One region of the Cupriavidus sp. 2KB_3 genome, then DNA from elsewhere that is predicted to be linked to it. Evidence: predicted binding sites of a transcription regulator. Region 1 holds the regulator's gene; each other region holds the start of a gene.
The links. Region 1 encodes sigma-54, which starts transcription at its own class of promoters, with help from an activator protein. Its sites were predicted from a motif close to TGGCANGNAANCTGCTTT; they were not measured.
Positions count from the first base shown of each region.

Region 1 (3,937 bases):
CCGGCGGCGGCTCCATGCCATCGGCCACGACGAGGAACGGCGGCTCGAGCAGGATCAGCTCGCCCATCTGGCGCTTGCGAGGCTCGTCGTCGAGACGCTGGTAGTACAGGATTTCCGGCTTGCCGAGCACCTGGATCCGGTTCGGGTGGATCAGGTTCAAGTGGCCGACGAGGTCCGCCGCCGAGGTGGCTTCACGGGCGAATTCCACGTCGAAGGCCCGGTCGGCGCCTTCCAGGCCGGCGACCCACGAGAGCTTGATGTCGGCTGCGTTGTCGTCGAAGATCGACTGCGAGGTGACGCCGGTGAGTTCCATGCGCGTATGACTTTCGGGGGCGGACAGGCCGTTTCAGGCGGCCGTTGGGGCGGGAGTCAGGGATGCCACTGCGTCAGCAGATCATGCACCGCTTCCGACGTGGGTAGCGTGGCGAGGCCCTCGCGCATCTCGCGGTCCGAGAGCAGCTGGGCGATTTCCGACAGGATTTCCAGATGTTGTTGCGTGGCCTGTTCCGGTACGAGCAGGAAGATCAACAGCGACACCGGCTTGCCGTCCGGCGATTCGAACGGAATCGGCTCGGCCAGGCGCATGAAGCCGGCCAGCGGCTGCTTGAGGCCCTTGATGCGGCCGTGCGGAATGGCCACGCCGGCACCCAGGCCCGTGGAACCCAGCGATTCGCGCGCGAACAGGTTATCGGTCACGGTAGCGCGGGCCACGCCATGGTTGTTCTCGAACAGGAGCCCGGCTTGCTCGAAGACCCGCTTCTTGCTGGTGACGGTGACGTCGAGATGGATGTTGCCGGGTGGCAGCAATTTGGCCAAACGATTCATGGGCGATGCGCGAGAAGTCAGGTTAGCGGGCCGGGGCGCGAAGGCCGTCCCGCCGGATACGTGGCGAAGCTAGGGTACCGAGAACTTATCTGGGACGCCCGCATTGGAGCGTCCGGCCATTATAGAGCAGGGCTCCACCGCGATTTTGCGATGCAGCGCCGGGGTCGCGGCGGTGCCACGACGTGCCGGCCGGCTTGCCCACCCGGGGTGTCCCGGGGCCGTCCTGTCGTTATTTGTATGGCGGAGCATACACCGAGCAGGGCGGCTTGCGAACACTTGTTCCCATTTTGACCGCTCCCGGGTGTCCCGGATCGTCCTCGGGCGTGGCAATAAGGTAACGAAACATTCCAGGTGCCCGCACCGCCACCGCGGCGGCGCGCGCCCATCAAAAAAGCCGCGCTGATTGCGCGGCTTGAGCTCTTCTTTTCAGTCCTCTGCAGGGTTGGCAACCGCTCTGCTTCCGGTTGCCTGCAGGTCTACTGCTGCGTCAGTTGCTGGGCGGCCATCTGGTACTTCACCGCCTCGCGATCGTGGCCCTGTACGCGGTCCTTGTAGCGGATGACCTGGCGGTCGAGCTTGTCGACCAGACAGTCGATCGCCGCATACAGATCTTCATGATGCGCTTCGACGAAGATGTCCTTCCCCTTCAGATGCAGATTGATTTCCGCGTACTGGCGCCGGTCCTTTTCCTTGTGGTTGTCCACCGATAGCAGCACGCTCACGCCGATGACCTGATCGAAATGTCTGACAATTCGCTCCAGTTTCGTTTCCACATACTCACGCAGCGGGGGCGTGATGTCGAGGTGGTGTCCACTGATCTTGAAGTTCATAGCGCTTCTCCTTCTGAAAGAGCCGCACCAGGCAGGCGGTTGCGGCTCGGCTACAAAGTCTTGCGGAGATTCACTGCGGGGATCTTGAGCGCTTCGCGGTATTTGGCCACCGTGCGGCGTGCGACCACGAAGCCTTGCTCGCCCAGCAGTTCGGCGATCCGGCTGTCGGAAAGGGGATTCCTGGGGTCTTCGGCTCCTATCAGTTGCTTGATCAGCGCGCGGATTGCCGTGGAGGAGGCCGCGCCGCCAGTCTCCGTGGAGACGTGGCTCCCAAAGAAGTACTTCAACTCGAAAGTACCCATGGGCGTGGCCATGTACTTATTCGTGGTGACCCGGGAAATGGTCGACTCATGTAAACCGAGTGTATCGGCTATTTCCCGCAAAACCAAGGGGCGCATCGCGATTTCGCCATGCGTGAAAAAGTTCTTTTGACGTTCGACAATTGCCTGAGAAACACGCAGGATCGTGTCGAATCGTTGCTGGATGTTCTTGATAAGCCACCGCGCCTCCTGAAGCTTCTGCTGCAGGCCCGCCGTCCCCGACTCACCCTTCGCGCCGCGCAGGATCTGCGCATACATGTCGTTGATGCGCAGCCGTGGCATGACGTCCGGATTGAGCGCCGCGATCCATCCGCTGCCGCTCTTGCGCACGAACACGTCGGGCACCACGAAGTCGGCTTCGGGACGGTTGAACGCATGCCCCGGATACGGCGCCAGCGAGCGAATCAGTTCGTGTGCTGCCTTCAGTGCTATTTCGTCCACCTGGAGCGCTTTCTTTAGCCGTGTGTAGTCGCGCACGGCCAGCAATTCCAGGTGATGGTTGACGATGGTCAGCGCCAGGTCGCGATGCGGGTGCTTCAGGCGCCGCAATTGCAGGCTGAGGCACTCGGCGGCATTGCGCGCGCCCACGCCGGGCGGGTCGAAGCTCTGCAGCAGGGTCAGGATCGCGTGGACTTCGTCGATCTCGAACTCGAGTTCCTCGGGCAGTTCGGTGCAGATTTCCTCGAGCGAGGCGCTCAGGTAGCCGTCATCGTCGAGCGACTCGACCAGGAAGATGGCAAGGCCCTTGTCGCGCACGGAGATCTTCAGCGGGGCCAGCTGCTCCATCAGGTGCTCGCGCAGCGTGGGCTCGGCGTCGCGCAGCTGCATCGGCGTCTTCTCGTCCTCGTCGCCCTGGGGGCGGCGGGCAAAGTCGTCGAGGCTCCAGTCGCTGCCGTAGTCCTCGCTGCCGTTGTCGTTGTAGTTGTCGTCCTCGCCGCCGGATGCACCCTCGCTGCGTGCGTCGCCGTTGGGCTGCGGCTCGGAGGAAGCCGGCGCCGGGGCGCTCTGGAGGCTGACCGAGCCATCGGCGGACACCCGCAGCGGGCTTTCGATCCAGTCGTTCTCGCGTTCGAGCAGGGGGTTTTCGGTGAGCGCCTGTTCCACTTCCTGCTGGAGTTCAAGCGTCGAGAGCTGCAACAATCGGATCGACTGTTGCAGCTGCGGGGTCAATGCCAGATGTTGCGAGAGACGAAGCTGAAGCGACGGTTTCATGCGACCTATTCTATGCGCATCCTTCCGACTATGGAACGGAAATTGCTATCGCCTATCGCTCTGGCTTCCTGATCGCCCCCGGCTGTCGCCGTGGACCGAAAGAAACGCGGCCGCACGTGGCGGCCGATGGGTCACATGCGGAAGTTTTCGCCCAGGTAGACGCGTCGCACGGACTCGTTGGCGATGATTTCCTCAGGCTGGCCGGCGGCCAGCACCGTGCCTTCGCTGATGATGTAGGCATGGTCGCAGATGCCGAGCGTCTCGCGCACGTTGTGGTCGGTAATCAGCACGCCGATATTGCGCGCCTTCAGGAAGCTCACGATGCGCTGGATTTCGCCCACGGCGATGGGGTCCACGCCGGCGAACGGTTCGTCGAGCAGGATGAAGCGCGGCGCGGAGGCCAGCGCCCGGGCAATTTCCACGCGGCGGCGCTCGCCGCCGGAGAGCGACAGCGCCGGGTTGTTGCGCAGGTGGGCGATCTGCAGGTCGTCCAGCAGCGAATCGAGGCGCCGTTCGATCTCCGCCTTCGGCAGCGACTTGCCGTTCTCGATCTGCAACTCCAGCACGGCGCGGATGTTTTCCTCGACGTTGAGCTTGCGGAAGACCGAGGCCTCCTGCGGCAGGTAGGACAGGCCCATGCGGGCGCGCTCGTGGATCGGCAGGCCGCTGATGTGCTGGTCGTCCAGCACGATGTCGCCTTCATCCAGCGCCACCAGGCCCACGATCATGTAGAACGACGTGGTCTTGCCG
Region 1 is NZ_JBFRHD010000002.1:21,552-25,488, reverse strand. It holds gene hprK (HPr(Ser) kinase/phosphatase) at 1-313, opposite strand, end outside; gene AB4120_RS01880 (PTS sugar transporter subunit IIA) at 370-825, opposite strand; gene hpf (ribosome hibernation-promoting factor, HPF/YfiA family) at 1,302-1,655, opposite strand; gene AB4120_RS01870 (RNA polymerase factor sigma-54) at 1,706-3,187, opposite strand; gene lptB (LPS export ABC transporter ATP-binding protein) at 3,319-3,937, opposite strand, start outside.

Region 2 (3,937 bases), on a different contig from region 1:
GCGCCACGGGTTGCCCGCTGTGGTCGTCCACCGCCAGATGTACGTGGCTGCGGGCGCTGCCGTGCAGGGCCCGGACGATGGTGTAGCCCTCGAACTGCATGCGGGGCGCCAGCGGCGGCGGCAGGGTCAGGTGCCCGGTCTGCGCCATCGCGTTGCGGGCGCCGGGTTCCGGCAGGGCGTCGACACGGGCCAGCAGCAGCGTCACGTTGTCCTGGCTGCCGCGCGCCAGGGCCAGCGCCGTGAGCGCCTGCGCGGCGCGGTCCAGATCGTCGCCACTGGCGGTCAGGGCCTGGTGGATATCGGCGGCTTCCAGGTATTCGTAGGCGCCGTCGGTGGCCAGCAGGTAGATCTCGCCGGGCTCCACGCCCCACGTGCGGTAGTCGATCTCGACAGACGGGCTCGCGCCCAGCGCCCGGCCCAGATAGGCCTCGGAGGCCGACACGCAGACCCGGTGATCGACGGTGAGCTGCTCCAGCGTATGCCGATGCAGCCGATAGACGCGCGCATCGCCCACATGCAGCAGGTGGGCCTCCCGCGCCTTGAAGATCAGCGCGCTGAACGTGCAGACGTAGCCACGATCGCGGTCGAAGCGGGCCTCGCTGTGCCGGCTCTGTGCATGGAGCCAGGAATTGACGGCGGCCAGCACGCACTGCGCCGCCCGCCGCACGGTCCAGGCTTCGGAGGTGCAGTAGTAGTCTTCGAGGAAGGTGCGGACGGCGGCAGCGCTGGCGATCTGACTGACCGCGCTGGTGCTGATGCCGTCCGCCAGCGCCAGCGCGACGCCCTTGGTCACGCGGTGGTGGCCGGCGGGGTGGGTCACGCCATGAAAGTCCTGGTTGACCGCCATCCGGCCCGCGTCGGAATGTTGGCCGACGCTGACCTGGAGCCCGCTTCCGGACATGGCGCAGTCGCCTCGATGCCGGGGTGGCGATCAGCCCAGCGCGCGCTTGCTGGCCGTCTTGTAGTGCGTGCTGTAGAGCGTGGCGCCCACGAAGGTCAGGCCGCCTACCAGGTTGCCCAGCACGGTGGGGATTTCATTCCAGATCAGGTAGTCCATGATGGTGAAGTTGCCGCCCAGCATCAGGCCCGACGGGAACAGGAACATGTTCACGATGGAGTGCTCGAAGCCCATGTAGAAGAACACGAGGATGGGCATCCACATGCCGATGACCTTGCCGGATACCGAGGTCGACATCATGGCGGCCACCACGCCCGTGGAGACCATCCAGTTGCACATCACGGCGCGGATGAACAGGGTCAGCATGCCGGCGGCGCCGTGCGCGGCGTAGCCCACGGTGCGGCCTTCGCCGATGTGGCCGATCTTCTGGCCAATGGCGTTGGGGGCTTCGGAGAAGCCGAAGGTGAAGATGATGGCCATGAACAGCGCCACGGTGATGGCGCCGGCGAAGTTGCCGCAGAACACCAGGCCCCAGTTGCGCATGACGCCGCCCCAGGTGGCGCCCGGGCGGCGGTCCAGCACGGCCAGCGGCGCGAGCGTGAAGACGCCGGTCAGCAGGTCGAAGCCCATCAGGTACAGCATGCAGAAGCCGACCGGGAACAGCAGTGCGCCCACCAGCGCGTTGCCGGTGTTGACGGTGACGGTCACCGCGAAGGCCGCCGCCAGCGCCAGGATGGCGCCGGCCATATAGGACCGGATCAGCGTGTCCCGCGTGGACATCAGCAGCTTGGACTCTCCGGCATCGACCATCTTGGTGACGAACTCGGTGGGGGCGAGATAGGCCATTGTGTATTTCCTCTCCGTTTGCTTCGTTTTACTTCGTTTGCTTCGTTTGGCTCGGGAAAGACAAACGGCGTCCGTCCGCCCGGCCTACGGCCGGCGCGTGACAGGACGCCGTTATCCTTGATGCGTTACAGGGGGGTGTACTTCCAGGCCGCCATCAGCCCGATGTCAGTGCTGACGCAGGTTCCATGCCCGCCGAGGGGTGGGGGCCGGGAACGGGCCGGGCAGGGCCAAGTGACGATCCTGGGGGCGTTGGTAGTGCATGGCCCGCCCGCTTTTGGTGCGCGTGGGTGGCCGGGTTCAATCCTGGTGCCGATCGTCGTCCTGCGGGGGCAGGGCGAGCCCGGTGAGGGACAGGGTGGCTTCGGCGATGTCCGCCAGCCGGCGATTGTTGTCCATCGACGCCTTCTGCAGGGCCCGGAAGGCGGCGTCCTCGCTGAGCCCCATACGGGCCATCAGCGCGTTCTTGGCGCGCTCGATCACCTTGCGCTCCTTGAGCGCGCGCCGGGCCGCATCGAGTTCCACTTCGGTCTGCGCCAGCCGTGCCGACTGCTGGCGCAGCAGGCGCTCCAGCGACGTGACCGTGGTGGCATGCACGTCGGAGGGGCCATTCGCGGCATCGGGCATGCCCGGCAGCACCGGCGCGGCGGCGGGCTGCTCGGCCACATCGAAAAAGCGCTCGACGGCATGGGTATGGGGCGGCGGGTTGTCCAGCAGCTGGCGCAGCAGCCCGGCGGAATCCTGGAGATCGGCCTGGGAGCGCTGGATCTGCGTCTCGCAGGCCTTGCGCAGGTCCTGCACCACCTGCATCTCCAGCGTCCACATGCCGGTGATGACCTCGCTGCACACTTCGAACCATTTCTCGCTGTCATCGTGAACCAGCGCCGCGCCCGGCGGCGTGGTCAGCAGCGTGCGGCGCATGCCGTCCTGCGCGGCAACCGCGGCGCTGGCCTGCCGTTGCCGCCATGCCGCGAGCAGCGTCGGATCGGCGAAGCGCTCGAACATCTGGAAGCTGCGCTGCTGGGCTTCCACCAACTGCTGCACGCGCTGCTGCGCAGTGCCGGCGCAGGTGCCGGAGGCGAACATCTGCGCCCCGACGGCCCGCTCCTGCCCGGCGGCTTCCTTGCCCTGCACGAGGTAGACGAAGGCCACCAGCGGCCGGGCGATGCCCGGATACATGGCCACATCGGCCAGATGGAAGATCAACTCCAGCAGCGCGGCAATCAGGCGGCTGAATGCCGCCACGGCGTCGTGCGCGGTGGTCTGGCATTGATCGATGGAGTGGCGCAGCGCCGGCAGCGTGGCCAGGTCGAGCTGCACCCAGGCCATCAACGACACCATCGACGCCGTGCCCGTCTGCCCTGTCTGCCCCGTCTGGCCCGCTTCCAGCTGGCTGGCAAAGCGCTCGTCCAGCCGGGACGCGATGTGGACCGCTTCGCCCATCGCCGTCTGGCGCTCCTGCGCCAGCCGTTGCCCACCCGAGGCCAGGAAGATGCTGCTGGCCCCCCGTTCACGCTGCAAGGCGTGGATCAGCTGGCCGATCAGGTCGGCCAGCTCCACGCGGCTTGCCATCAGGCGAACGGCCTCGATCTCGAGCTGCTTGGCCCGAAGGACGAGGGTTGAGGCGGAAAGGGGCATTGTGCTGGGAATGTGGGGCGCGGCCGGGATGGGTACTACGCATTTGCTGGGTAATACGCAAATGTCGTGCCATTTGTATCATCCGTGCCACGCGTTCCCTGCCCCTCTGCCCGCCTACAGTGCCTGCACCTGCACAGGCGCCCCGGGTTTGCCATTTTCCGACGGGGCGATCACGAGATAGCGGCGCGCGCCGGCCCCGGCATCGTCCCGCACCACCTGCCGGATCGGGCCAATCGCGTTGACGATGGCCGAGCCGGCCGGATTTGTCATGAAGGCGGCGAGCGGCTCCAGCGGGCCGCCGCCGTCCGCGCGGCTGGCGAGCGCCAGCACATAGGCATGCTTCGGTTGCAGCCCGGTGGCCGATGCCTGCAGGACCTGGAGCAGCCCCTGGTCGAACAGCGTGACGCTGGTCGGCGCATGGTCGGTGGCCACCGGCTTGCCGTTCACGACGCCATGCAGCTTCAGCTGCGTGGTCTGCCCGGCTACCCCCAGGGGCTGGAGCCCCTGCGTGCCGTCGCCTTCGGGCACGGCGTTCGGCACATAGGCGATGGCCTGCGG
Region 2 is NZ_JBFRHD010000007.1:138,021-141,957, forward strand. It holds gene AB4120_RS09370 (bifunctional protein-serine/threonine kinase/phosphatase) at 1-901, opposite strand, end outside; gene AB4120_RS09375 (formate/nitrite transporter family protein) at 932-1,744, opposite strand; gene AB4120_RS09380 (nitrate- and nitrite sensing domain-containing protein) at 2,042-3,379, opposite strand; gene AB4120_RS09385 (YncE family protein) at 3,494-3,937, opposite strand, start outside.
Region 2: a site for sigma-54 is predicted at 1,918-1,935, ahead of AB4120_RS09375 (formate/nitrite transporter family protein). Genes of this name have one in related genera too.

Region 3 (3,937 bases), on a different contig from region 1:
CGGCGATCATGCGCTGCACGTCCAGCCAGGTGGTGTTCAGCGTCTCCCAGACCTCCGTGGTCAGCGAGCCGCGCACCGCGCGGGCGTTCTCGCGCGCCGCGCGCAGGCAGCTCATGATCGACGACGGATTGGTCATGTCGCGGACCATGAAATCGATCACGTCGTCCCGGTGCAGCAGGCCGTACTTGTGGTCGAAGGCGTTGGTCAGCTCCGAAATATCGAGCATCGCCCACCAGCCCTGCTCGGCCACTTCGGCGGACTGCGGGAGCAGCGAAGTCTGGTAGTTGACGTCGAGCATGCGCGCGGTGTTCTCGGCGCGCTCGGTATAGCGGGACATCCAGAACAGATGGTCGGCGGTGCGGCTCAACATGATGGGTTCTCCCGGCGATCGGCGTATTCCATGGCTCAGCGCTCCAGCACCCAGGTGTCCTTGGTGCCGCCCCCCTGCGAGGAGTTGACCACCAGCGACCCTTCGCGCAGCGCCACGCGGGTCAGCCCGCCCGGCACCATGCGCACCTCCTTGCCCGACAGCACGAACGGCCGCAGGTCGATATGGCGCGGCGCGATGCCCGACTCCACATAGGTCGGGCAGGTGGACAGCGCCAGCGTCGGCTGGGCGATGTACTGCTCGGGGCGCGACTTCACCACCTCGCGGAACTGGTCGATCTCGGCGCGCGTGGCCGCCGGGCCGACCAGCATGCCGTAGCCGCCCGCGCCGTGGGTCTCCTTGACCACGAGGTCGGCCATATGATCGAGCACGAACTGGAGATCGTCCGGGCGCCGGCACATATAGGTCGGCACGTTGTTGAGGATGGCTTCCTCGCCGAGGTAGAAGCGGATCATGTCCGGCACGTAGGGGTAGATCGACTTGTCGTCAGCCACGCCCGTGCCAATGGCGTTGCTGATCGTCACATTGCCGGCCCGGTAGACCGACAGCAGCCCGGCCGCACCGAGCGCCGAATCTGGACGAAATGCGAGGGGGTCAAGGAAGTCGTCATCCACGCGGCGGTAGATCACGTCGATGCGCTGCGGCCCCTGCGTGGTGCGCATGTAGAGGTGCTCGTCCTCGACGAACAGGTCGCTGCCCTCCACCAGTTCCACACCCATCTGCTGGGCCAGGAACGCATGCTCGAAATACGCCGAGTTGTACATGCCCGGCGTGAGCACGACCACGGTGGGATCGGCGATGTTCTGGGGCGACACGCTGCGCAGCATGTCCAGCAGCAGGTCGGGATAGTGCGCCACCGGCGCCACCCGGTTGCGCGCGAACAGCTCCGGGAACAACCGCATCATCATCTTGCGGTTTTCAAGCATGTACGAGACGCCGGAAGGCACCCGGAGGTTGTCCTCCAGCACATAGAACTCGCCCTCGCCGGCGCGCACCACGTCGATGCCGGCCACGTGTGCGTAGATGTCGCGCGGCACGTCGATGCCGAGCATCTCCGGCCGGTACTGGGCGTTGTTGTAGATCTGGTCGGGTGGAATCACGCCGGCGCGGATGATGTCCTGGCCGTGGTAGATATCGTGGATGAACCGGTTCAGCGCCGCCACGCGCTGGCGCAGGCCGCGCTCGAGCGTGGCCCACTCGCTGGCCGGGAAGATGCGTGGAATCACATCGAACGGAATGGTCCGTTCGGTGCCGCTGTTTGACTCGTCCTTGTCGCCATAGACGGCAAAGGTAATGCCCACGCGCCGGAAGATCAGGTCCGCCTCGGCGCGCTTGTTGTCCATCGTCGATGCGGACTGCCGCCCGATCCAGTCCGCAAAATTGCGATAGTGGGCCCTGACCGCCCCGGACGGCAGCGTCTGTCCGGCCTCGATGGCCGCCACCACGCCGTCCTCCCGCCCTTCCAGCATCTCGTCGAAAAACCGCGCCGCCATGATGGCCGCTCCTTCGTGAAATGGGCGCCCGCGCCGGCCTCGTACTGACCGTGCCGTGCCGTCTCCCCGGTCGCCCGTTTGTCGATGCCTTGTCGAGTTGGCTCTTTCAGCATATCCGCGCCGGCAAAACCCGCAAGGGTCACGCGCGCCGGCACGTGAATCGGTTTAGCAAGATGCTTGCCAGCCACGCGCCACCGAAGGCACGGCGCCCTGGGCGCTGGCTGGCGGGATTAGGTCAGTTCAGGTCAGGCGGCGGGCTTCCCGCTGCAGGCGGCCGACTCGGGCGGGCACTTGTCCAGAATGTCCTGGACCAGCGCCTCGGGCGTGCGGCGGATATCCAGTACCAGCGCGTCGCGCGGCTCTTCGAGGGTATCGAACTGGCTTTGCAGCAGCGCCGGGTTGAAGAAATGGTCCGTGCGCGCCGACAGCCGGCTGCCGATGGTGCCGGCGTCGCCCTTCATGAAGACGAAGGTCACGCCGCCGTCCGGCGGGGTCAGGCGGTCGCGGTAGGTCTGGCGCAGCGCCGAGCAGGTGAAAACGTGGGTGCGGCCCTCGGCCCGGGCGGTGTCGATGGCGGCGCGCATCGCGGCCAGCCAGGGCCAGCGGTCCTCGTCGGTCAGCGGAATGCCGTTGTGCATCTTGGCCTTGTTGGCCTCGCTGTGGAAGGCGTCCGCATCGTGGAAGCCGCAGTGCAACTGGCTGGCCAGCAGCTGGCCGACCGTGGTTTTCCCGCTGCCGGAAACGCCCATCAGGATATAGATCATGTCTGCTCCGTCGATCATGGTCGGATGGTCGGGCCATCCTTGTCGGTAGCCTTCGGGCGCGAAAAATGTGGCGCGAAGGTGCACCGCGGCATGGAGATACCGAGCCGCGGCGATTGCTGAAAATCGTAAAACGACTAAACGACGACTAAGTGCGTGCAGGGCAAGGTGAGCGTTTGCCTATTGTGCGACCGCGCCGGCCGTTTGGACAGCGGGCGCGGCGTCGGCCTCGGACAAGTCCAGGGCACTGCCGCCTTCCTCGGCGATCCGTGCATGGCGCCGGAACAGCCCGAACAGGCCGCGCCCCATGCTGAAGCGCGCAAACTCGTCGTCCGGCGCGGTCGCCGGGACGCGCGCAGCGAATTCGGCCTGCACGCCGGCATCGCCAACCAGGGTCAATGTGCCGGATACGGCATCTACGCGGATCCGGTCGCCGTCGCGCACCCGCGCCAGCGGGCCGCCGACAAGCGCCTCCGGCCCCACATGGATCACTGCCGGCACCTTGCCGGACGCCCCCGACATCCGGCCATCTGTCACCAGCGCCACCTTGTGGCCGGCATCCTGCAGCGCGCCGAGCGCCGGCGTAAGGCGGTGCAACTCGGGCATGCCGTTGGCATTCGGCCCCTGGAAGCGGACCACCGCCACCACGTCACGATTCAGTTCGTCGGCCTCGAAGGCGGCTTGCAGCGCCTCCTGGGAGTCGAACACGCGGGCCGGGGCCTCCACGATCCGATGCTCGTCGGCCACGGCCGACACCTTGATCACGCCCCGGCCGAGGTTGCCGGCCATCAGGCGTAGCCCGCCCTCCCTCGAGAACGGCGCCGACGCCGGCGCCAGCACGGCGGCATCGCCGCTGGTGGCCGGACCGTCGCGCCAGCGCAGCGCGCCGTCGGTCATCACAGGCTCCTCGGTGTAGCGCGCCAGCCCTTGCCCCATCACGGTCTGTACGTCCTCGTGCAGCAAGCCGGCCTCGAGCAGCTGGCCAATCACATAGGCCACGCCACCGGCCGCGTGGAAGTGGTTCACATCGGCCGAGCCGTTCGGATAGACGCGCGCCAGCAGCGGCGTGACGGCCGACAGGCGGTCGAAGTCATTCCAGTCGATGACGATGCCGGCGGCACGCGCCATGGCGACGAGGTGGATCGTATGGTTCGTAGAGCCGCCCGTGGCCAGCAGGCCGACCATGGCATTGACGATGGCACGCTCATCCACGATCTGGGCGAGCGGCGTGTACGCGTTGCCGCGCGCAATCAGCGCCAGTGCGCGCTGCGCCGCAGCCGCCGTCAGCACATCGC
Region 3 is NZ_JBFRHD010000005.1:90,476-94,412, reverse strand. It holds partial or broken gene AB4120_RS06540 (alpha-E domain-containing protein) at 1-373, opposite strand, end outside; gene AB4120_RS06535 (circularly permuted type 2 ATP-grasp protein) at 406-1,881, opposite strand; gene AB4120_RS06530 (gluconokinase) at 2,127-2,645, opposite strand; gene edd (phosphogluconate dehydratase) at 2,823-3,937, opposite strand, start outside.
Region 3: a site for sigma-54 is predicted at 2,047-2,064, ahead of AB4120_RS06535 (circularly permuted type 2 ATP-grasp protein). Genes of this name have one in related genera too.

Region 4 (3,937 bases), on a different contig from region 1:
GATGGTGCGCACGGCCTGCATCAGCAGCAGGCTGATACCGAAGGTGGCCAGCAGCGTCTCGAGCGGGCGGCCGTACAGGTGGCGCAGCACGATCCGCTCGATGGCGAAGCCGACGACGCCCGCCGCCAGGAACGACGCCGGCAGCGCCGCCAGCAGGTACCAGTCGAACGCGTTGGGGGCATAGGCGCGGAACAGCGTCTGCACCACATAGGTGGCGTAGGCGCCGATCATCAGGAACTCCCCGTGCGCCATGTTGATAACGCCGATCAACCCATAGGTGATGGCCAGGCCCAGCGCGGCCAGCAGCAGCACGCTGCCAAGGCTCAGGCCGGCAAACAGGTTGCCGAGCAGCTCGGCGCGGCCCTGCTCGCCGCGCATCTTGTCGATGGCCTGCTGGGCGGCGGCGCGCACATCGGCATCGGGCTCCTTGAATTTGCCGGCTTCGTCGCGCTCGACCAGCGGCATCAGCTTCTGGCGGATCTGCGGGTTGCTGTCCTGGCCGAGGATACGGATGGCTTCCAGTCGCGCGTCGCGCGTGGCGTCGGTGCCTTGCGCCAGCACGGTGCTGGCCCAGATCACGTCGAGCCGGGCGCGCAGGCCGGCGTCGGCCTCGGCCTTGCGGGCCGCTTCAACGGCTTCACGCGAGGCATTCTCGGGTTGATCGGACAAGGTGTTGATGGCCTGCGTGCGCACCGCGATGTCCGGCGATTGCAGCAGCAGGCTGCTCGCGGCGCTATCGACGATGGCCCGCAGGCTGTTGTTCAGCGTGAGCGACTCGAGTTCATCGGCCTTCACGGTCACCGGCTTGCCGGTGATGGCATCGACGGTCTTGCCGTCGTCCTGGCGCACCATGCCCACTGATGGCGCATATTGCAGCGTGTCGTCCTGGAGTGCACGCAGGATCGGGCCAGCCTGTTCGGGCGGCGCCTGGGTCAGCGCGGCGAGCGCAGCCGTCTTGGCGTCGAAGTCGTCTTCAACCAACGGCTTGAGGTCCGCCTGGGTGAGCGGTGCCGCCCACAGCGGCGCGGCGGCCAGCAGCAGCGCAGCCAGCATGGCGCGCAGCCACGGCAAGGCGGACGGGAATGGAGATCGGTGCATAGGGCTGGCTGGCGTCTGATATTGCGCGATGGTTCGCGTCTTTTATGCGTGGAACGACCGAGGGAGGGCTCCCCTCCCCCCGCAAGCGGGAAAAGGGAGCCGAGCCGGAAGGGCGCCGAAGCCCCCTTCCGGCGATGTCTACGGCATCAGCGGCCGGCGATAACCTTGTCCGGCTTGCCTTCGTTACCCGCGATAAACGGGCTCCACGGCTGTGCGCGCACCGGCTTCGGCGTCTTCCACACCACCGTGAACTGGCCGTCGCCCTTCACTTCGCCGATCATCACCGGCTTGTACAGGTGATGGTTCTCGCCCATGGTCAGCGTGAAGCCATCCGGCGACTTGAAGGTCTGGCCGTACATGGCCTGGCGCACCTTGTCCGCATCGGTGGTGCCGGCCTTCTTGACCGCCTGCGCCCACATGTGGATGCCAACGTAGGTGGCTTCCATCGGGTCGTTGGTCACACGCTTGTCGCCGCCGGGCAGATTGTTGGCCTTGACCCATGCCGCCCATTGCTTCTTGAACGCGTCGTTCTCCGGGTTCTTCACCGACATGAAGTAGTTCCAGGCGGCCAGGTGACCAACCAGCGGCTTGGTGTCGATGCCGCGCAGCTCTTCCTCGCCCACGGAGAATGCCACCACCGGCACGTCCTTGGCCTTCAGGCCGGCGTTGCCCAGTTCCTTGTAGAACGGCACGTTGGAATCGCCGTTGATCGTCGAGATCACAGCCGTCTTGCCGCCTTGCGAGAACTTCTTGATGTTGGCGACGATGGTCTGGTAGTCGCTGTGGCCGAACGGGGTGTAGACCTCCTCGATGTCCTTGTCGGCCACGCCCTTGCTCTTCAGGAACGCGCGCAGGATCTTGTTGGTCGTGCGCGGGTACACGTAGTCGGTGCCGAGCAGGAAGAAGCGCTTGGCGCCGCCGCCTTCCTTGCTCATCAGGTATTCCACAGCCGGGATGGCCTGCTGGTTAGGCGCGGCGCCGGTGTAGAACACGTTCTTCGACATTTCCTCGCCCTCGTACTGCACCGGGTAGAACAGCAGCGAGTTCAGTTCCTCGTATACCGGGAGCACGGACTTGCGCGATACCGAGGTCCAGCAGCCAAACGTGACGGCGACCTTGTCCTGCGTGATCAGCTGGCGCGCCTTTTCGGCGAACAGCGGCCAGTTGGAGGCGGGGTCCACCACCACCGGCTCGAGCTTGCGGCCCAGCACGCCGCCGCTCTTGTTGATCTCGTCGATGGTCATCAGCGCCACGTCCTTGAGCGAGGTCTCGGAGATGGCCATCGTGCCCGACAGCGAATGCAGGATGCCGACCTTGATCGGATCCTTCGACTGCGCCAGCAGCGGGCTGGTACCGATCATCGCCGCGGCGGCTACCGCCGACAGCTTCAGCATGTCACGTCGTTTCATTGCAGCTCCCAGTTTGTCGTATGTGGTCAGGGACTCTACGCACCCCGGGTGATCCTTCTGCAACTAGCGTGCCATGGACGGCCGGGCCGGGAACGATCAAAGGTGGGAGGAAACGTCACGGCGGGTGATGCCGGCGCACCATTGCGGTGCCAACCGGGCCGCGGGGGCCGCGCCCGGCGCCGCACCGGCATCGTGCATGGCCGCAAATCAGTGCAGGATGCGGGCCGGCGACAGTGCATCGCGCACCGTCGGCAATAAAAAACGGGGCCCGAGGGCCCCGTCTTCGCAGCATGCCTGACGATGCTTACTTCATCATCGGCATCATGTTGGCATTCATGTTGTGCATGATCCAGAGCGAACCGGCCAGCACGATGAACAGGATCAGCAGCGTGAACAGGAACGCCATGACGTTCCAGCGCTGACCCTTGGAGCCATCCATATGGAGGAAGTACTTCAGGTGGACCACGATCTGGACCACGGCCATGCCGAGGATGATCCAGAGGATCGTGCCGCGGTCCATGGTGCCGTCCATCACGATCTTGAACGGGATCACCGTCAGGATCACGGCCAGCACGAAGCCGATCACATACGACTTGACGCTGCTGTGGCCGTGCGACTCGCCGTGGGCAGCCGTTGCATGTTGTTGTGCCATTACAGTGCTCCCATCAGGTAGACCACGGTGAAGACGCCGATCCAGACGATGTCCAAGAAGTGCCAGAACAGGCTCAGGCAGTTCAGGCGCTTTTCCATCGTCGCGGTCATGCCCTTCTTGTTCAGCTGCCACATCAGCACGAGCATCCAGACCATGCCGCTGGCCACGTGCAGCCCGTGGGTACCCACGAGCGTGAAGAACGACGACAGGAACGCGCTGCGGCCGGGGCCGGCGCCTTCGTGGATCAGGTGATGGAACTCATAGATTTCCATCGACATGAACGCGGCACCCAGCAGGAACGTCACGCCGAGCCAGAACAGCACGCGACCCTTGCTGCGGTTCTGCAGCGAGATCATGGCGAAGCCGTACGTGATCGACGAGAACAGCAGGATGAACGTCTCGACCAGCACGAAGTTGAGCTCGAACAGCTCCTTGCCCGACGGGCCGCCCGCCACTTCGCCGCGCAGCACGGCGTAGGCGGCGAACAGGCACGCGAACAAGATGCAGTCGCTCATCAGGTACAGCCAGAAACCGAAGATGGTGTTCTCGCTGGTGTCGTGATGGGCGTGGTCGTGGTCATGCGCGGCATCGTGCGCGTGGCCGTGGGCGGGGGCTTGCGCCCCAAAACGGTCTAGAACTTCAGTCGACATGATGATCAGCCCTGCGTAGCGATGCGCTGCTGGTGCAGCGTTTCGATCTGCTCGACCTGCTTGGCCGGCACGTAGTAATCGATATGGTCGTCGTTGGCGCGGCGGATAAACGCCACCACCATGCCAAC
Region 4 is NZ_JBFRHD010000021.1:17,539-21,475, forward strand. It holds gene urtB (urea ABC transporter permease subunit UrtB) at 1-1,098, opposite strand, end outside; gene urtA (urea ABC transporter substrate-binding protein) at 1,245-2,507, opposite strand; gene cyoD (cytochrome o ubiquinol oxidase subunit IV) at 2,812-3,159, opposite strand; gene cyoC (cytochrome o ubiquinol oxidase subunit III) at 3,159-3,809, opposite strand; gene cyoB (cytochrome o ubiquinol oxidase subunit I) at 3,815-3,937, opposite strand, start outside.
Region 4: a site for sigma-54 is predicted at 2,564-2,581, ahead of urtA (urea ABC transporter substrate-binding protein). Genes of this name have one in related genera too.